2 regions of the Micromonospora sp. BRA006-A genome follow, and region 2 is predicted to be linked to the other one. Evidence: predicted binding sites of a transcription regulator. Region 2 holds the regulator's gene; the other holds the start of a gene.
What was found. Region 2 encodes HrcA, which represses chaperone genes, less so after heat shock. Its sites were predicted from a motif close to GGTTNGCACNCTCNNNNNGAGNGTGCNAACC; they were not measured.
Positions count from the first base shown of each region.

Region 1: a site for HrcA is predicted at 2,593-2,623, ahead of groES (co-chaperone GroES). Genes of this name have one in related genera too.

Region 1 covers NZ_JANCLW010000001.1:5,857,343-5,862,174, forward strand. The annotation lists gene NMK34_RS26650 (sulfite oxidase) at 1-370, opposite strand, end outside; gene groL (chaperonin GroEL) at 432-2,075, opposite strand; gene groES (co-chaperone GroES) at 2,146-2,460, opposite strand; gene NMK34_RS26665 (class I SAM-dependent methyltransferase) at 2,715-3,947, shown strand; gene ybaK (Cys-tRNA(Pro) deacylase) at 4,004-4,483, shown strand; gene NMK34_RS26675 (sugar ABC transporter substrate-binding protein) at 4,688-4,832, shown strand, end outside.
Region 2 covers NZ_JANCLW010000001.1:5,228,898-5,233,729, forward strand. The annotation lists gene NMK34_RS23700 (SDR family oxidoreductase) at 1-112, shown strand, start outside; gene NMK34_RS23705 (16S rRNA (uracil(1498)-N(3))-methyltransferase) at 263-997, opposite strand; gene dnaJ (molecular chaperone DnaJ) at 999-2,144, opposite strand; gene hrcA (heat-inducible transcriptional repressor HrcA) at 2,218-3,240, opposite strand; gene NMK34_RS23720 (DUF4870 domain-containing protein) at 3,473-4,093, shown strand; gene hemW (radical SAM family heme chaperone HemW) at 4,133-4,832, opposite strand, start outside.

The DNA.
Region 1 (4,832 bases), 630 kb from region 2:
TGAACGCGGCGACGCCGGCCAGGCCGATCACCAGCCGCCGGGCCGCCGCCAGGCCGAGCAGCGCCCCGAAGGCGGCCAGCAGCAGCGCCGTCCCGGCCAGCAGGGCGATCTTGTCGTACGTGCCGAAGACGTCGATGGCGAACTGCTTGAGCGGCTCGGGCACCAGGTCGACGACGAGTCCGCCGACGGCGACGAGCGGCGCGGACCGGGGACCGGTCAGGACCGCCACGGGTTCGGCGGTGCCGAGTGCCACCACTGCGGCGACGACACCGGCCGGCGCCGCGCGGCGGCGGGAGAGGGTGCTCACGGCACCCAGTCTGATCGACCCGCCGGTCCGGCTGCCAATTCCGTCAGCGTTCCGTAAGGACATACGCGTCAGGGCACACCACCGGGTCGGCGGTGTGCCCTGACGTCGGGCCGTACTGCTCGTGTCAGAAACCCGGGCCGTGCTGGTGGCCGTGGCCGTGCGAGTGGCCGTGCCCACCGGCGGCCGGCTCCGGCTCGGCCGGCTTCTCCACCACGAGGCTCTCGGTGGTGAGCAGCAGGCCGGCGATCGAGGCGGCGTTGCTGACCGCGTTGCGGGTCACCTTCACCGGGTCGATGATGCCGGACTTGGCCAGGTCGACGTACTCGCCGGTGGCGGCGTCGAGGCCGTGGCCCCAGTCCTGGCCGACGACCTTCTGCACCACCACGTAGCCGTCGTGGCCGGCGTTCTGGGCGATCCAGCGCAGCGGCTCGACGAGCGACTTGCGCACGATCGAGACGCCGACCTTCTCGTCACCGGTGAAGCCCAGGTCGTCGTCGAGCGCCGGCAGGATCTGGGCCAGGGCGGCACCGCCACCCGGGACCGTACCCTCCTCGACCGCGGCCTTGGTCGCGGCGATGGCGTCCTCGATGCGGTGCTTGCGCTCCTTCATCTCGACCTCGGTGGCCGCGCCGACCTTGATCACGGCGATGCCGCCGGAGAGCTTCGCCAGCCGCTCGGCCAGCTTCTCCCGGTCCCACTCGGAGTCGGAGGCCTCGATCTCCTTGCGGATCTGCGCGACCCGGTCGGCGACCTCGGCGGCCTGCCCGCCACCGTCGACGACAGTGGTGTTCTCCTTGTCGACCACGACGCGGCGGGCGGTGCCCAGCACCTCCAGGCCGACCTGGTCGAGCTTGTAGCCCAGCTCCGGGGCGACCAGCTCGGCGCCGGTGAGGATCGCCATGTCCTGGAGCATCGCCTTGCGGCGGTCGCCGAAGCCGGGGGCCTTGACCGCGCAGACCTTGACGGTCTTGCGCAGCGCGTTCACCACGAGCGTCGACAGGGCCTGGCCCTCGACGTCCTCGGCGACGATGAGCAGCGGCTTGTTGTTCTGGAGGACCTTCTCCAGCAGCGGCAGCAGCTCCTCGATCGCCGAGATCTTCTGGGTGGTGATCAGGATGTACGGGTCCTCCAGGACCGCCTCCTGCGCCTCCAGGTCGGTGACGAAGTTCGGGGAGATGAAGCCCTTGTCGAACTGGAGACCCTCGGTCACCTCCAGCTCGGTGGTGAGCGCGGAGCCCTCCTCGACGGTGATGACGCCGTCGCGGCCGACCTTCTCCATCGCCTCGGCGATCAGCTCGCCGATCGCGGCGTCCTGCGCGGAGACGGTCGCGACGTGCGCGATCGACTCCTTGCTGGAGACCTCGACGGCCTTGCCGAGCAGCGCCTCGGAGACCTTGGCGGCCGCCGCGTCGATGCCCCGCTTCAGGCCGGTCGGGTTGGTGCCGGCGGCCACGTTGCGCAGGCCCTCACGGACCATGGCCTGGGCCAGCACGGTGGCGGTGGTGGTCCCGTCGCCGGCGACGTCGTTGGTCTTCGTCGCCACCTCCTTGACCAGCTGCGCGCCGAGGTTCTCGTACGGGTTGGTGAGCTCGATCTCCTTGGCGATGGTCACGCCGTCGTTGGTGATCGTGGGCGCACCGAACTTCTTGTCCAGGACGACGTTGCGCCCGCGCGGGCCGAGGGTGACCTTCACCGCGTCCGCGAGGGCGTTGACACCGTGCTCCAGCAGGTGCCGGGCGTCGTCCGAGAAGCTGAGGATCTTCGCCATCAGTATCCCTTCGAAGCGACGTTGCCCCGGCCCGGCGAGCCGGACCGGGGCAACGACACTGATCGGTTGCTTACTTCTCGATGACCGCGAGGACGTCGCGGGCGGAGAGCACCAGGTACTCCTCGCCGGCGTACTTGACCTCGGTGCCGCCGTACTTCGAGTAGAGGACGGTGTCGCCGACCTTCACGTCGATCGGCACGCGGTTGCCCTTGTCGTCGATCCGGCCCGGGCCGACAGCGAGGACGGTGCCCTCCTGCGGCTTCTCCTTGGCGGTGTCGGGGATCACGATGCCCGAGGCGGTGGTGGTCTCGGCCTCGTTCGCCTGGACCACGATGCGGTCCTCGAGCGGCTTGATCGCAACCTTGGTCGCGGTAGTCACGGGCATACCCTCCCGGGTACTTGGTGTCGTTGCCGGCCGGCACGCCGACCAGCGTCAATCTGCCACATGCCACCGGGCGGGGCCGTCGTCGCGGGTGCCGGTCCGCCTGGCGCTCAACCCCCGGGCACGAGGCTCGGGCGTTGGCACCCTCAGGGTGAGAGTGCTAATCGCAGGTTATTCCTCGGCTAGCACTCCGTCAAGGAGAGTGCCAACGCGTCGCCCTCCGTGTCGCGCCGGAACCGGACCGGGAGAATGAGCGCGTGGATCTCGACCAGCTCGCCGCGCTGCGTACCCCCGAGGGCTCGGCGGCGCTCGCCGCGGCCGAGCGGGTGGCCGGCGGCGACCCGCTGGCGGCGGCGGCCGCGCTGCGCTCGGCCGGCATCCCCGGCGGGCTCGCGGCCGCGGCGCTGACCCAGGCGGAGCTGCGCCGCCGGGCGGCCGGCAAGTTCGGCCCGGTCGCGGCCGGGATGTTCCTCACCCGGGCCGGGCTGGAGCAGGCCACCCGGCGCGCGGTCGCGGACCGGCGCGCCGCACGGCTGCGCGCCGGGGACGTGACCACGCTGGCCGACCTCGGGTGCGGGCTGGGCGCCGACGCGCTCGCCGCGGGCCGCGCCGGCATCCGGGTGTACGCGGTGGAGGCCGACCCGCTCACCGCCGCGATGGCCGCCGCGAACGCCGGGGCGGCCGGGCTCGCCGACCTGGTGACAGTCGAGTGCGGTGACGCCACGGCGTTCGACGTGAGCCCTGTCGACGCGGTGTTCTGCGATCCGGCGCGGCGGCGGGCCGGCACCGGGCGGCGCGTGTTCGACCCGAACGCCTACTCGCCGCCGTGGGACTTCGTCACCGGCCTGGCCGCGCGGGTGCCGCGCACAGTGGTGAAGGTGGCGCCCGGGCTGGACCACGCGCTGATCCCGGCCGGCGCCGAGGCGGAGTGGGTGAGCGTGGACGGCGACCTGGTCGAGGCCGCGCTCTGGTGCGGCGAGCTGGCCGAGGTCCCCCGCCGCGCCACAGTGCTGCGCGAGAAGGAAGGGCCCCTTCTTAACGCCTCCGGTAGTAAAAGGGTCCCCTCCTATCAGCTCACCGGGACCGGGGTGGTCGAGGCACCGGTGGGGGCGGTGCGGCGGTTCCTCTACGACCCGGACCCGGCGGTGGTACGCGCCCACCTGGTCGCCGAGCTGGCCACCGACCTAGACGCCACGCTCGCCGACCCGTCGATCGCCTACCTGTACGCAGACGAGGCCCGGCCCACCCCGTTCGCCCGCTGCCTGGAGATCACCGACGTGCTGCCGTTCTCGCTGAAGCGGCTGCGCGCGCTGCTGCGGGAGCGGCGGGTCGGCCGGGTCGAGATCCGCAAGCGCGGGTCGGCGCTGGAGCCGGAGAAGCTGCGCCGTGACCTGCGGCTCTCCGGCGAGGCGGCGGCCGACCTGGTGCTTACCCGGGTCGCGGGCGACCCCACGGTGCTCGTCTGCCGGCCGGTTCCGGCGGGCGGCTGACCCGCGGCGCGCGGTTTCGGCTCGCGGTGGGCCGACGACCGGGCTAGCTTGATCCGGTGGCGGGCCCTGGCACTCCGGCGATCGCGTTGCTGAGCAAGCGGAAGATCGCCCACAGCACCCACACCTACGACGTCTCGCCGGACGCGCCGAACTACGGCGCGCTCGTGGCGACCGCGCTCGGGGTGGCGCCGGAGCGCGTGTTCAAGTCGCTCGTCACCGAGGTCGACGGCGGGCTGACGGTGGCGGTGGTGCCGGTGACCGGCGAGCTGGACCTGAAGGCGCTCGCCGCCGCGGCCGGCGGCAAGCGGGCGACGATGGCGGAGCGCACGACGGCCGAACGCGCGACCGGATACGTCCGCGGCGGCATCAGCCCGCTGGGGCAGCGCAAGCGGCTACCGACGGTCATCGACGCCTCCGCGCTGGCGCACCCGACCGTGTACGTCTCGGCGGGCCGCCGAGGATTGCAGGTGCAGCTCGCGCCGACCGATCTGGTGGCGCTCACCGGGGCGACGACGGCATCGATCGCCGCCGCCTGAGCGGGCTCGTGACGGTACGTGTGGGAGCGTTCCCGGGGCGCGCTCTCCCGGCGGTGTCCCGCGGGTGACAACCGCGTTGCTGAATTGTTACCGCCGCCAACAAACTTCTGACCTCGGCAGTCTTGCGGTGCATGGGAAGCGGGGAATACGTTGCCGGGCACAACAAAACATCACCACTCCCCCACCTCCGAAAGGACCCTGCACATGCGCAAGGGCTTCCTCACCTTCGCGGCCGTCGGTCTCCTCGCGACCGGCAGCATGGCCGCCTGCGGTGACAACGGCGGTTCTTCCGACGAGGCCGGCGGCTCCAACGCCAAGAAGCCGAAGATCGGCGTGATCCTGCCGGACA
Region 2 (4,832 bases):
GGCCCGGCCGGAGGAGATCGCCGCGGCGGTGCACTGGCTGGCGAGCCCCGAGGCCGAGTGGGCGTCGGGCACCATCATCGACCTGAACGGCGCCTCCTACCTCCGCTCCTGACCCCCGCCCCCGACCTCCGGCGATCTTGCACTTTCGGCCCCGACGAAGCCCTGCAAAAGGGGCACACCGAGGGCCCAAACTGCAAGATCGACGGGGCGGGAAGGGCGGGGGCGCGGCCGCGGCCGCGGCCGCGAGAACAGGGCGCGCGGGTTACCAGTGGGTCAGGCGGGTGGCCAGGACTGTCAGGGCTGCCACGCCTGCCGTCGAGGTGCGCAGGACTGACGGGCCCAGGCGGACCGTGCGGGCGCCCGCCTCGGCGAACGCGGCCAGCTCATGGTCGGCGATGCCGCCCTCCGGGCCGACCACCAGCACGATCTCCCCGGCAGCCGGAAGGTCGACTGTGGTCAGCCGGTCCTGCGCGCCCTCGTGCAGCACGTACGCGCCGGCCGCACCGGCGATCCGGCGGGCCACCGAGGCGGTGGACTCGTCCGGCGCGCCGGCCACCACCGGCAGCCACGGGCGGCGGGCCTGCTTGGCCGCCTCGCGGGCGGTCGCGACCCACTTCTGCCGGGCCCGCTCGCCCCGCTCGCCGCGCCACTGCGCCACCGAGCGGGACGCCGCCCAGGGCACGATCTCGTCCACCCCGACCTCGGTCATCGCCTGCACGGCGAGTTCACCCCGGTCGCCCTTGGCGATGCCCTGCACCACGACGAGCCGGGGTACCGGCGCGTCCGCGTACCCCCGGCTCGTGACCCGCAGGTCGAGCGTGCCGCGGCCGACGGCGGTGACCACCGCGGCGGCGGTGCCACCCCGGCCGTCGGCGAGCACCAGTTCCTCGCCGACGCGCAGCCGCTGCACGGTGGCCGCGTGGTGGCCCTCCGGGCCGTCCAGCGTCAGCGTGTCACCGGTCGGCAGCGCCTCGACCAGGAACAGCGGCGCGGACACCTCAGGCGTGCCCGTTGAAGGCGTCGCGCATCCGGGAGAAGAAGCCGCCCTGCTTGGTCAGCTCGGCGACCTCCTCGCCGCGGGTCTTGGCGAAGTCGCGCAGCATCCGCTCCTGGTCGGCGTCGAGCTTGGTCGGGGTACGCACGTCCAGGTGCACGTAGAGGTCACCCCGGCCGGTGCCGCGCAGGTGCGGTACGCCCCGGGCGCGCAGCCGCAGCGTGCTGCCGGGCTGGGTGCCGGGCTTGACGTCGACCGTCTCCTCGCTGTCCAGCGTCTTGATGGTCAGCCGGGTGCCGAGCGCGGCGGCGGTCATCGGCACCGTCACCCGGCAGTGCAGGTCGTCGCCCTTGCGGGAGTAGACGTCGTGCGGCCGCTCGTGGATCTCGACGTAGAGGTCACCGGCGGTGCCGCCACCCGGGCCGACCTCGCCCTGCTGGGCCAGGCGGATCCGCATGCCGTCCTCGACCCCGGCGGGGATCTTGACGGTCAGCGAGCGGCGGGTGCGTACCCGGCCGTCACCGGCGCAGGTCGGGCAGGGGTGCGGGATGGTGGTGCCGTAGCCCTGGCAGACGGTGCACGGCCGGGCGGAGACGACCTGACCGAGGAACGTCCGCTGCACCGACTGCACCTCGCCCCGGCCGCCGCACGCCTCGCAGGTGGCCAGGTGGGTGCCGGCGGCGGTGCCGGCGCCGGAACAGGTGGTGCAGAGCACCGCGGTGTCGACCGTGATCGGCGCCTCGACGCCGAACGCGGTCTCGTTGAGGTCCAGTTCCAGGCGCAGGATCGCGTCCGCGCCGGGGCGGGTACGCGGCCGCGGCCCCCGGCTGCCGCCCGCGGCGCCGCCGAAGAACGCGTCCATGATGTCCTGGAAGCCGACGAACGGGCCGGCGCCGCCGGGACCGCCCGGGCCGCCCATGCCACCGCCGCCCGGGGCGAGCGGGTCGCCGCCCAGGTCGACGATCTGCCGCTTCCGGTCGTCCGAGAGGACCTCGTACGCGGCGTTGATGTCCTTGAACTTCTCCTGGGCCTCCGGGTCCGGATTGACGTCCGGGTGGAACTGCCGCGCCAGCTTGCGGTAGGCGCGCTTGATCTCGTCGTCGGAGGCGTCCCGGCTCACGCCGAGAATGCCGTAGTAGTCCCTGGCCACTGCGTTAGGTGTCCTCATGTTCGTCTCGCGTCGCTCCGGTCGTCGGCCGGAACCGGCCGTCGGCCCTGACTGGTCAGTTCTGGGCCAGCAGTTCGCCCACGTAGCGTGCCACGGCCCTCACCATGGCGATATTGCCGGGGTAGTCCATCCGGGTCGGCCCGAGCACGCCGAGCCCGCCGACGATCGTGCTGCCCGGTCCGTAGCCGGTGCTGACCACCGAGGCGGCCCGCAGGTTGTCGAATTCGTTCTCGTCGCCGATGAGCACCCGGGTGGTGCTCGGCTCGGTCTCGCCGATCAGCTTGAGCAGCACGACCTCTTCTTCGAGCGCCTCCAGGATGGGGCGCAGCGAACCCTGGAAGTCGAGCAGGCCGCCCCGGGTGAGGTTGGCCTGGCCGGCCAGCGCGAGGCGTTCCTCGTGCCGCTCCACCAGCGTCTCCAGCAGCACGGTGGACAGCGTGGTCATGGCCGGGCGCAGGTGCGGCGCGGACTCGTCGACGAGCGCCTGCACCAGCGGCGGCGTCTCGGCGAGCTGGCTGCCGACCAGCTTCTCGTTCACCAGCCGGCGCAGGTCGGTCACGTCGTCGGCGGGCACCGGGGCGGGCAGCTCGACCAGTCGCTGCTCGACCCGGCCGGTGTCGGCGATCATGACGACCATCAGCCGGGTGGTGGAGATCGGCACCAGCTCCAGGTGGCGCACCTTGGACCGGGCCAGGCTCGGGTACTGCACCACCGCCACCTGACGGGTGAGCTGGGCGAGCAGCCGGACCGTACGGTGCACCACGTCGTCCAGGTCGACGGCGCCGACCAGGAAGCGCTCGATCGCCCGGCGCTCGGCCGGGCTGAGCGGCTTGACCCGGGACAGCCGGTCGACGAAGAGGCGGTAGCCGCGGTCGGTGGGCACCCGGCCGGCGCTGGTGTGCGGCTGCCGGATGTAGCCCTCCTCCTCCAGCACCGCCATGTCGTTGCGCACGGTGGCGGGCGAGACGCCGAGCTGGTGCCGCTCGACCAGGGCCTTGCTGCCGACCGGTTCCTGCGTGGCGACGTAGTCCTCGACGATCGCGCGCAGCACGGCGAGTTTGCGGTCGTCGAGACCCATTCCCCACCTCCTGACGCAGCTCGGCCGGGCCGGCACGCGGCATCCGCCGGGCGGCTGGCACTCGACTGTAGCGAGTGCCAGTCTACGTCGGCACCCCCGCCGACGCGATGATCGCCCGACGGACCTGCGGTGCGGCCCACCACACAGCGCCGCCCACCAGGGCCGAACAGCCGGTCATCGTCGGTCTGTGTCGCTCTGGTGCGAGTTGACCGGTGCACCTACCGTGGCGACCATGACAGAACCTCCTCGCCCTCCAGGGGCAGGGGACTCCGGCCCCCAGCCCGACCCGTCGGCGCCCTACGGCTCGTCGCCGGGCAGCGAACCGCCCACCGCTCCACTGTCCGGGGCGCCGGGCGCCGGCGGCTATCCCCCGCCCGGTGACTATCCGCCTCCGGGCGGCTACCCGCCCCCGGGCGGCGGCTACCCCCCGCCGGGTGGCTACCCCCCGCCGGGCGGCACGCCCGGCTACCCCGCCGGTGGCGGGTACGGTCCGGCCTCGTACGCCAACAACGACGAGAAGACGTGGGCCCTGGTGGCGCACTTCGGCGGCGCCGCCGGCGTCATCGTCGGTGGCGGTCTGCTCGGCTGGGTCGCCCCGCTGATCGCGATGATGACCCGGGGTCAGCAGTCCCCGACGGTCCGCGCCCACGCGGTCGCGGCGCTGAACTTCCAGATCACCTGGACCATCGCCAGCGTGCTCGCCTGGGTGATCACGGTCATCACCTGCGGGATCCTGTTCTTCGTCCCGATGCTGGTCTGGCTGGTGCCGCTGATCTTCGGGATCATCGGCGGGGTCAAGGCCAACGAGGGTGTGCTCTACCGCTACCCGATGACCTACAACTTCATCAAGTGACACCGCCGGCCGGCCGAGGGGGCGGCCGGCCGGTGCCGGTCACGGCAGCAGGTCGCGTACCACCGCGTCGGCCAGCAGCCGTCCGCGCAGCGTCAGCACCACGAGCCCTCGCGCGTACGCCCCGGCGTCGAGCAGCCCGGCGTCCCGGGCCCGCTCGGCGCCCGCCCGGCCGGGCTCGTCCAGCACGTCCAGCGGCAGCCCGGAGGCGAGCCGCACCCGCAGCATCACGTCCTCCATGTGCTGCTCCTCGGGGCTGAGCCGCTCCCGGGCCAGCGCCGGCGAGGCACCCTCGGCCAGCCGGGCCGCGTACGCGCTCGGGTGCTTGACGTTCCACCAGCGCACGCCGCCGACGTGGCTGTGCGCCCCCGGGCCCAGGCCCCACCAGTCGGCGCCGGTCCAGTAGAGCAGGTTGTGCCGGCACGCCGCCGCCGCCGAGCGGGCCCAGTTCGACACCTCGTACCAGGAGAATCCGGCCGCACCGAGCGCGGCCTCCGCGGCCAGGTAGCGGTCCGCCGCCACGTCGTCGGAGGGGTACGGCAGCTCGCCCCGGCGCATCCGCGCGGCCAGCCGGGTGCCGTCCTCCACGATCAGGGCGTACGCGCTGACGTGGTCCACGCCCGCGTCGACCACCTGGGCCAGCGAGGCGGCGAAGTCGTCTGCGGTCTCGCCCGGCGTGCCGTAGATCAGGTCCAGGTTCACGTGCTCGAACCCGGCGTCGCGCGCCTCCAGCGCGGCGGCG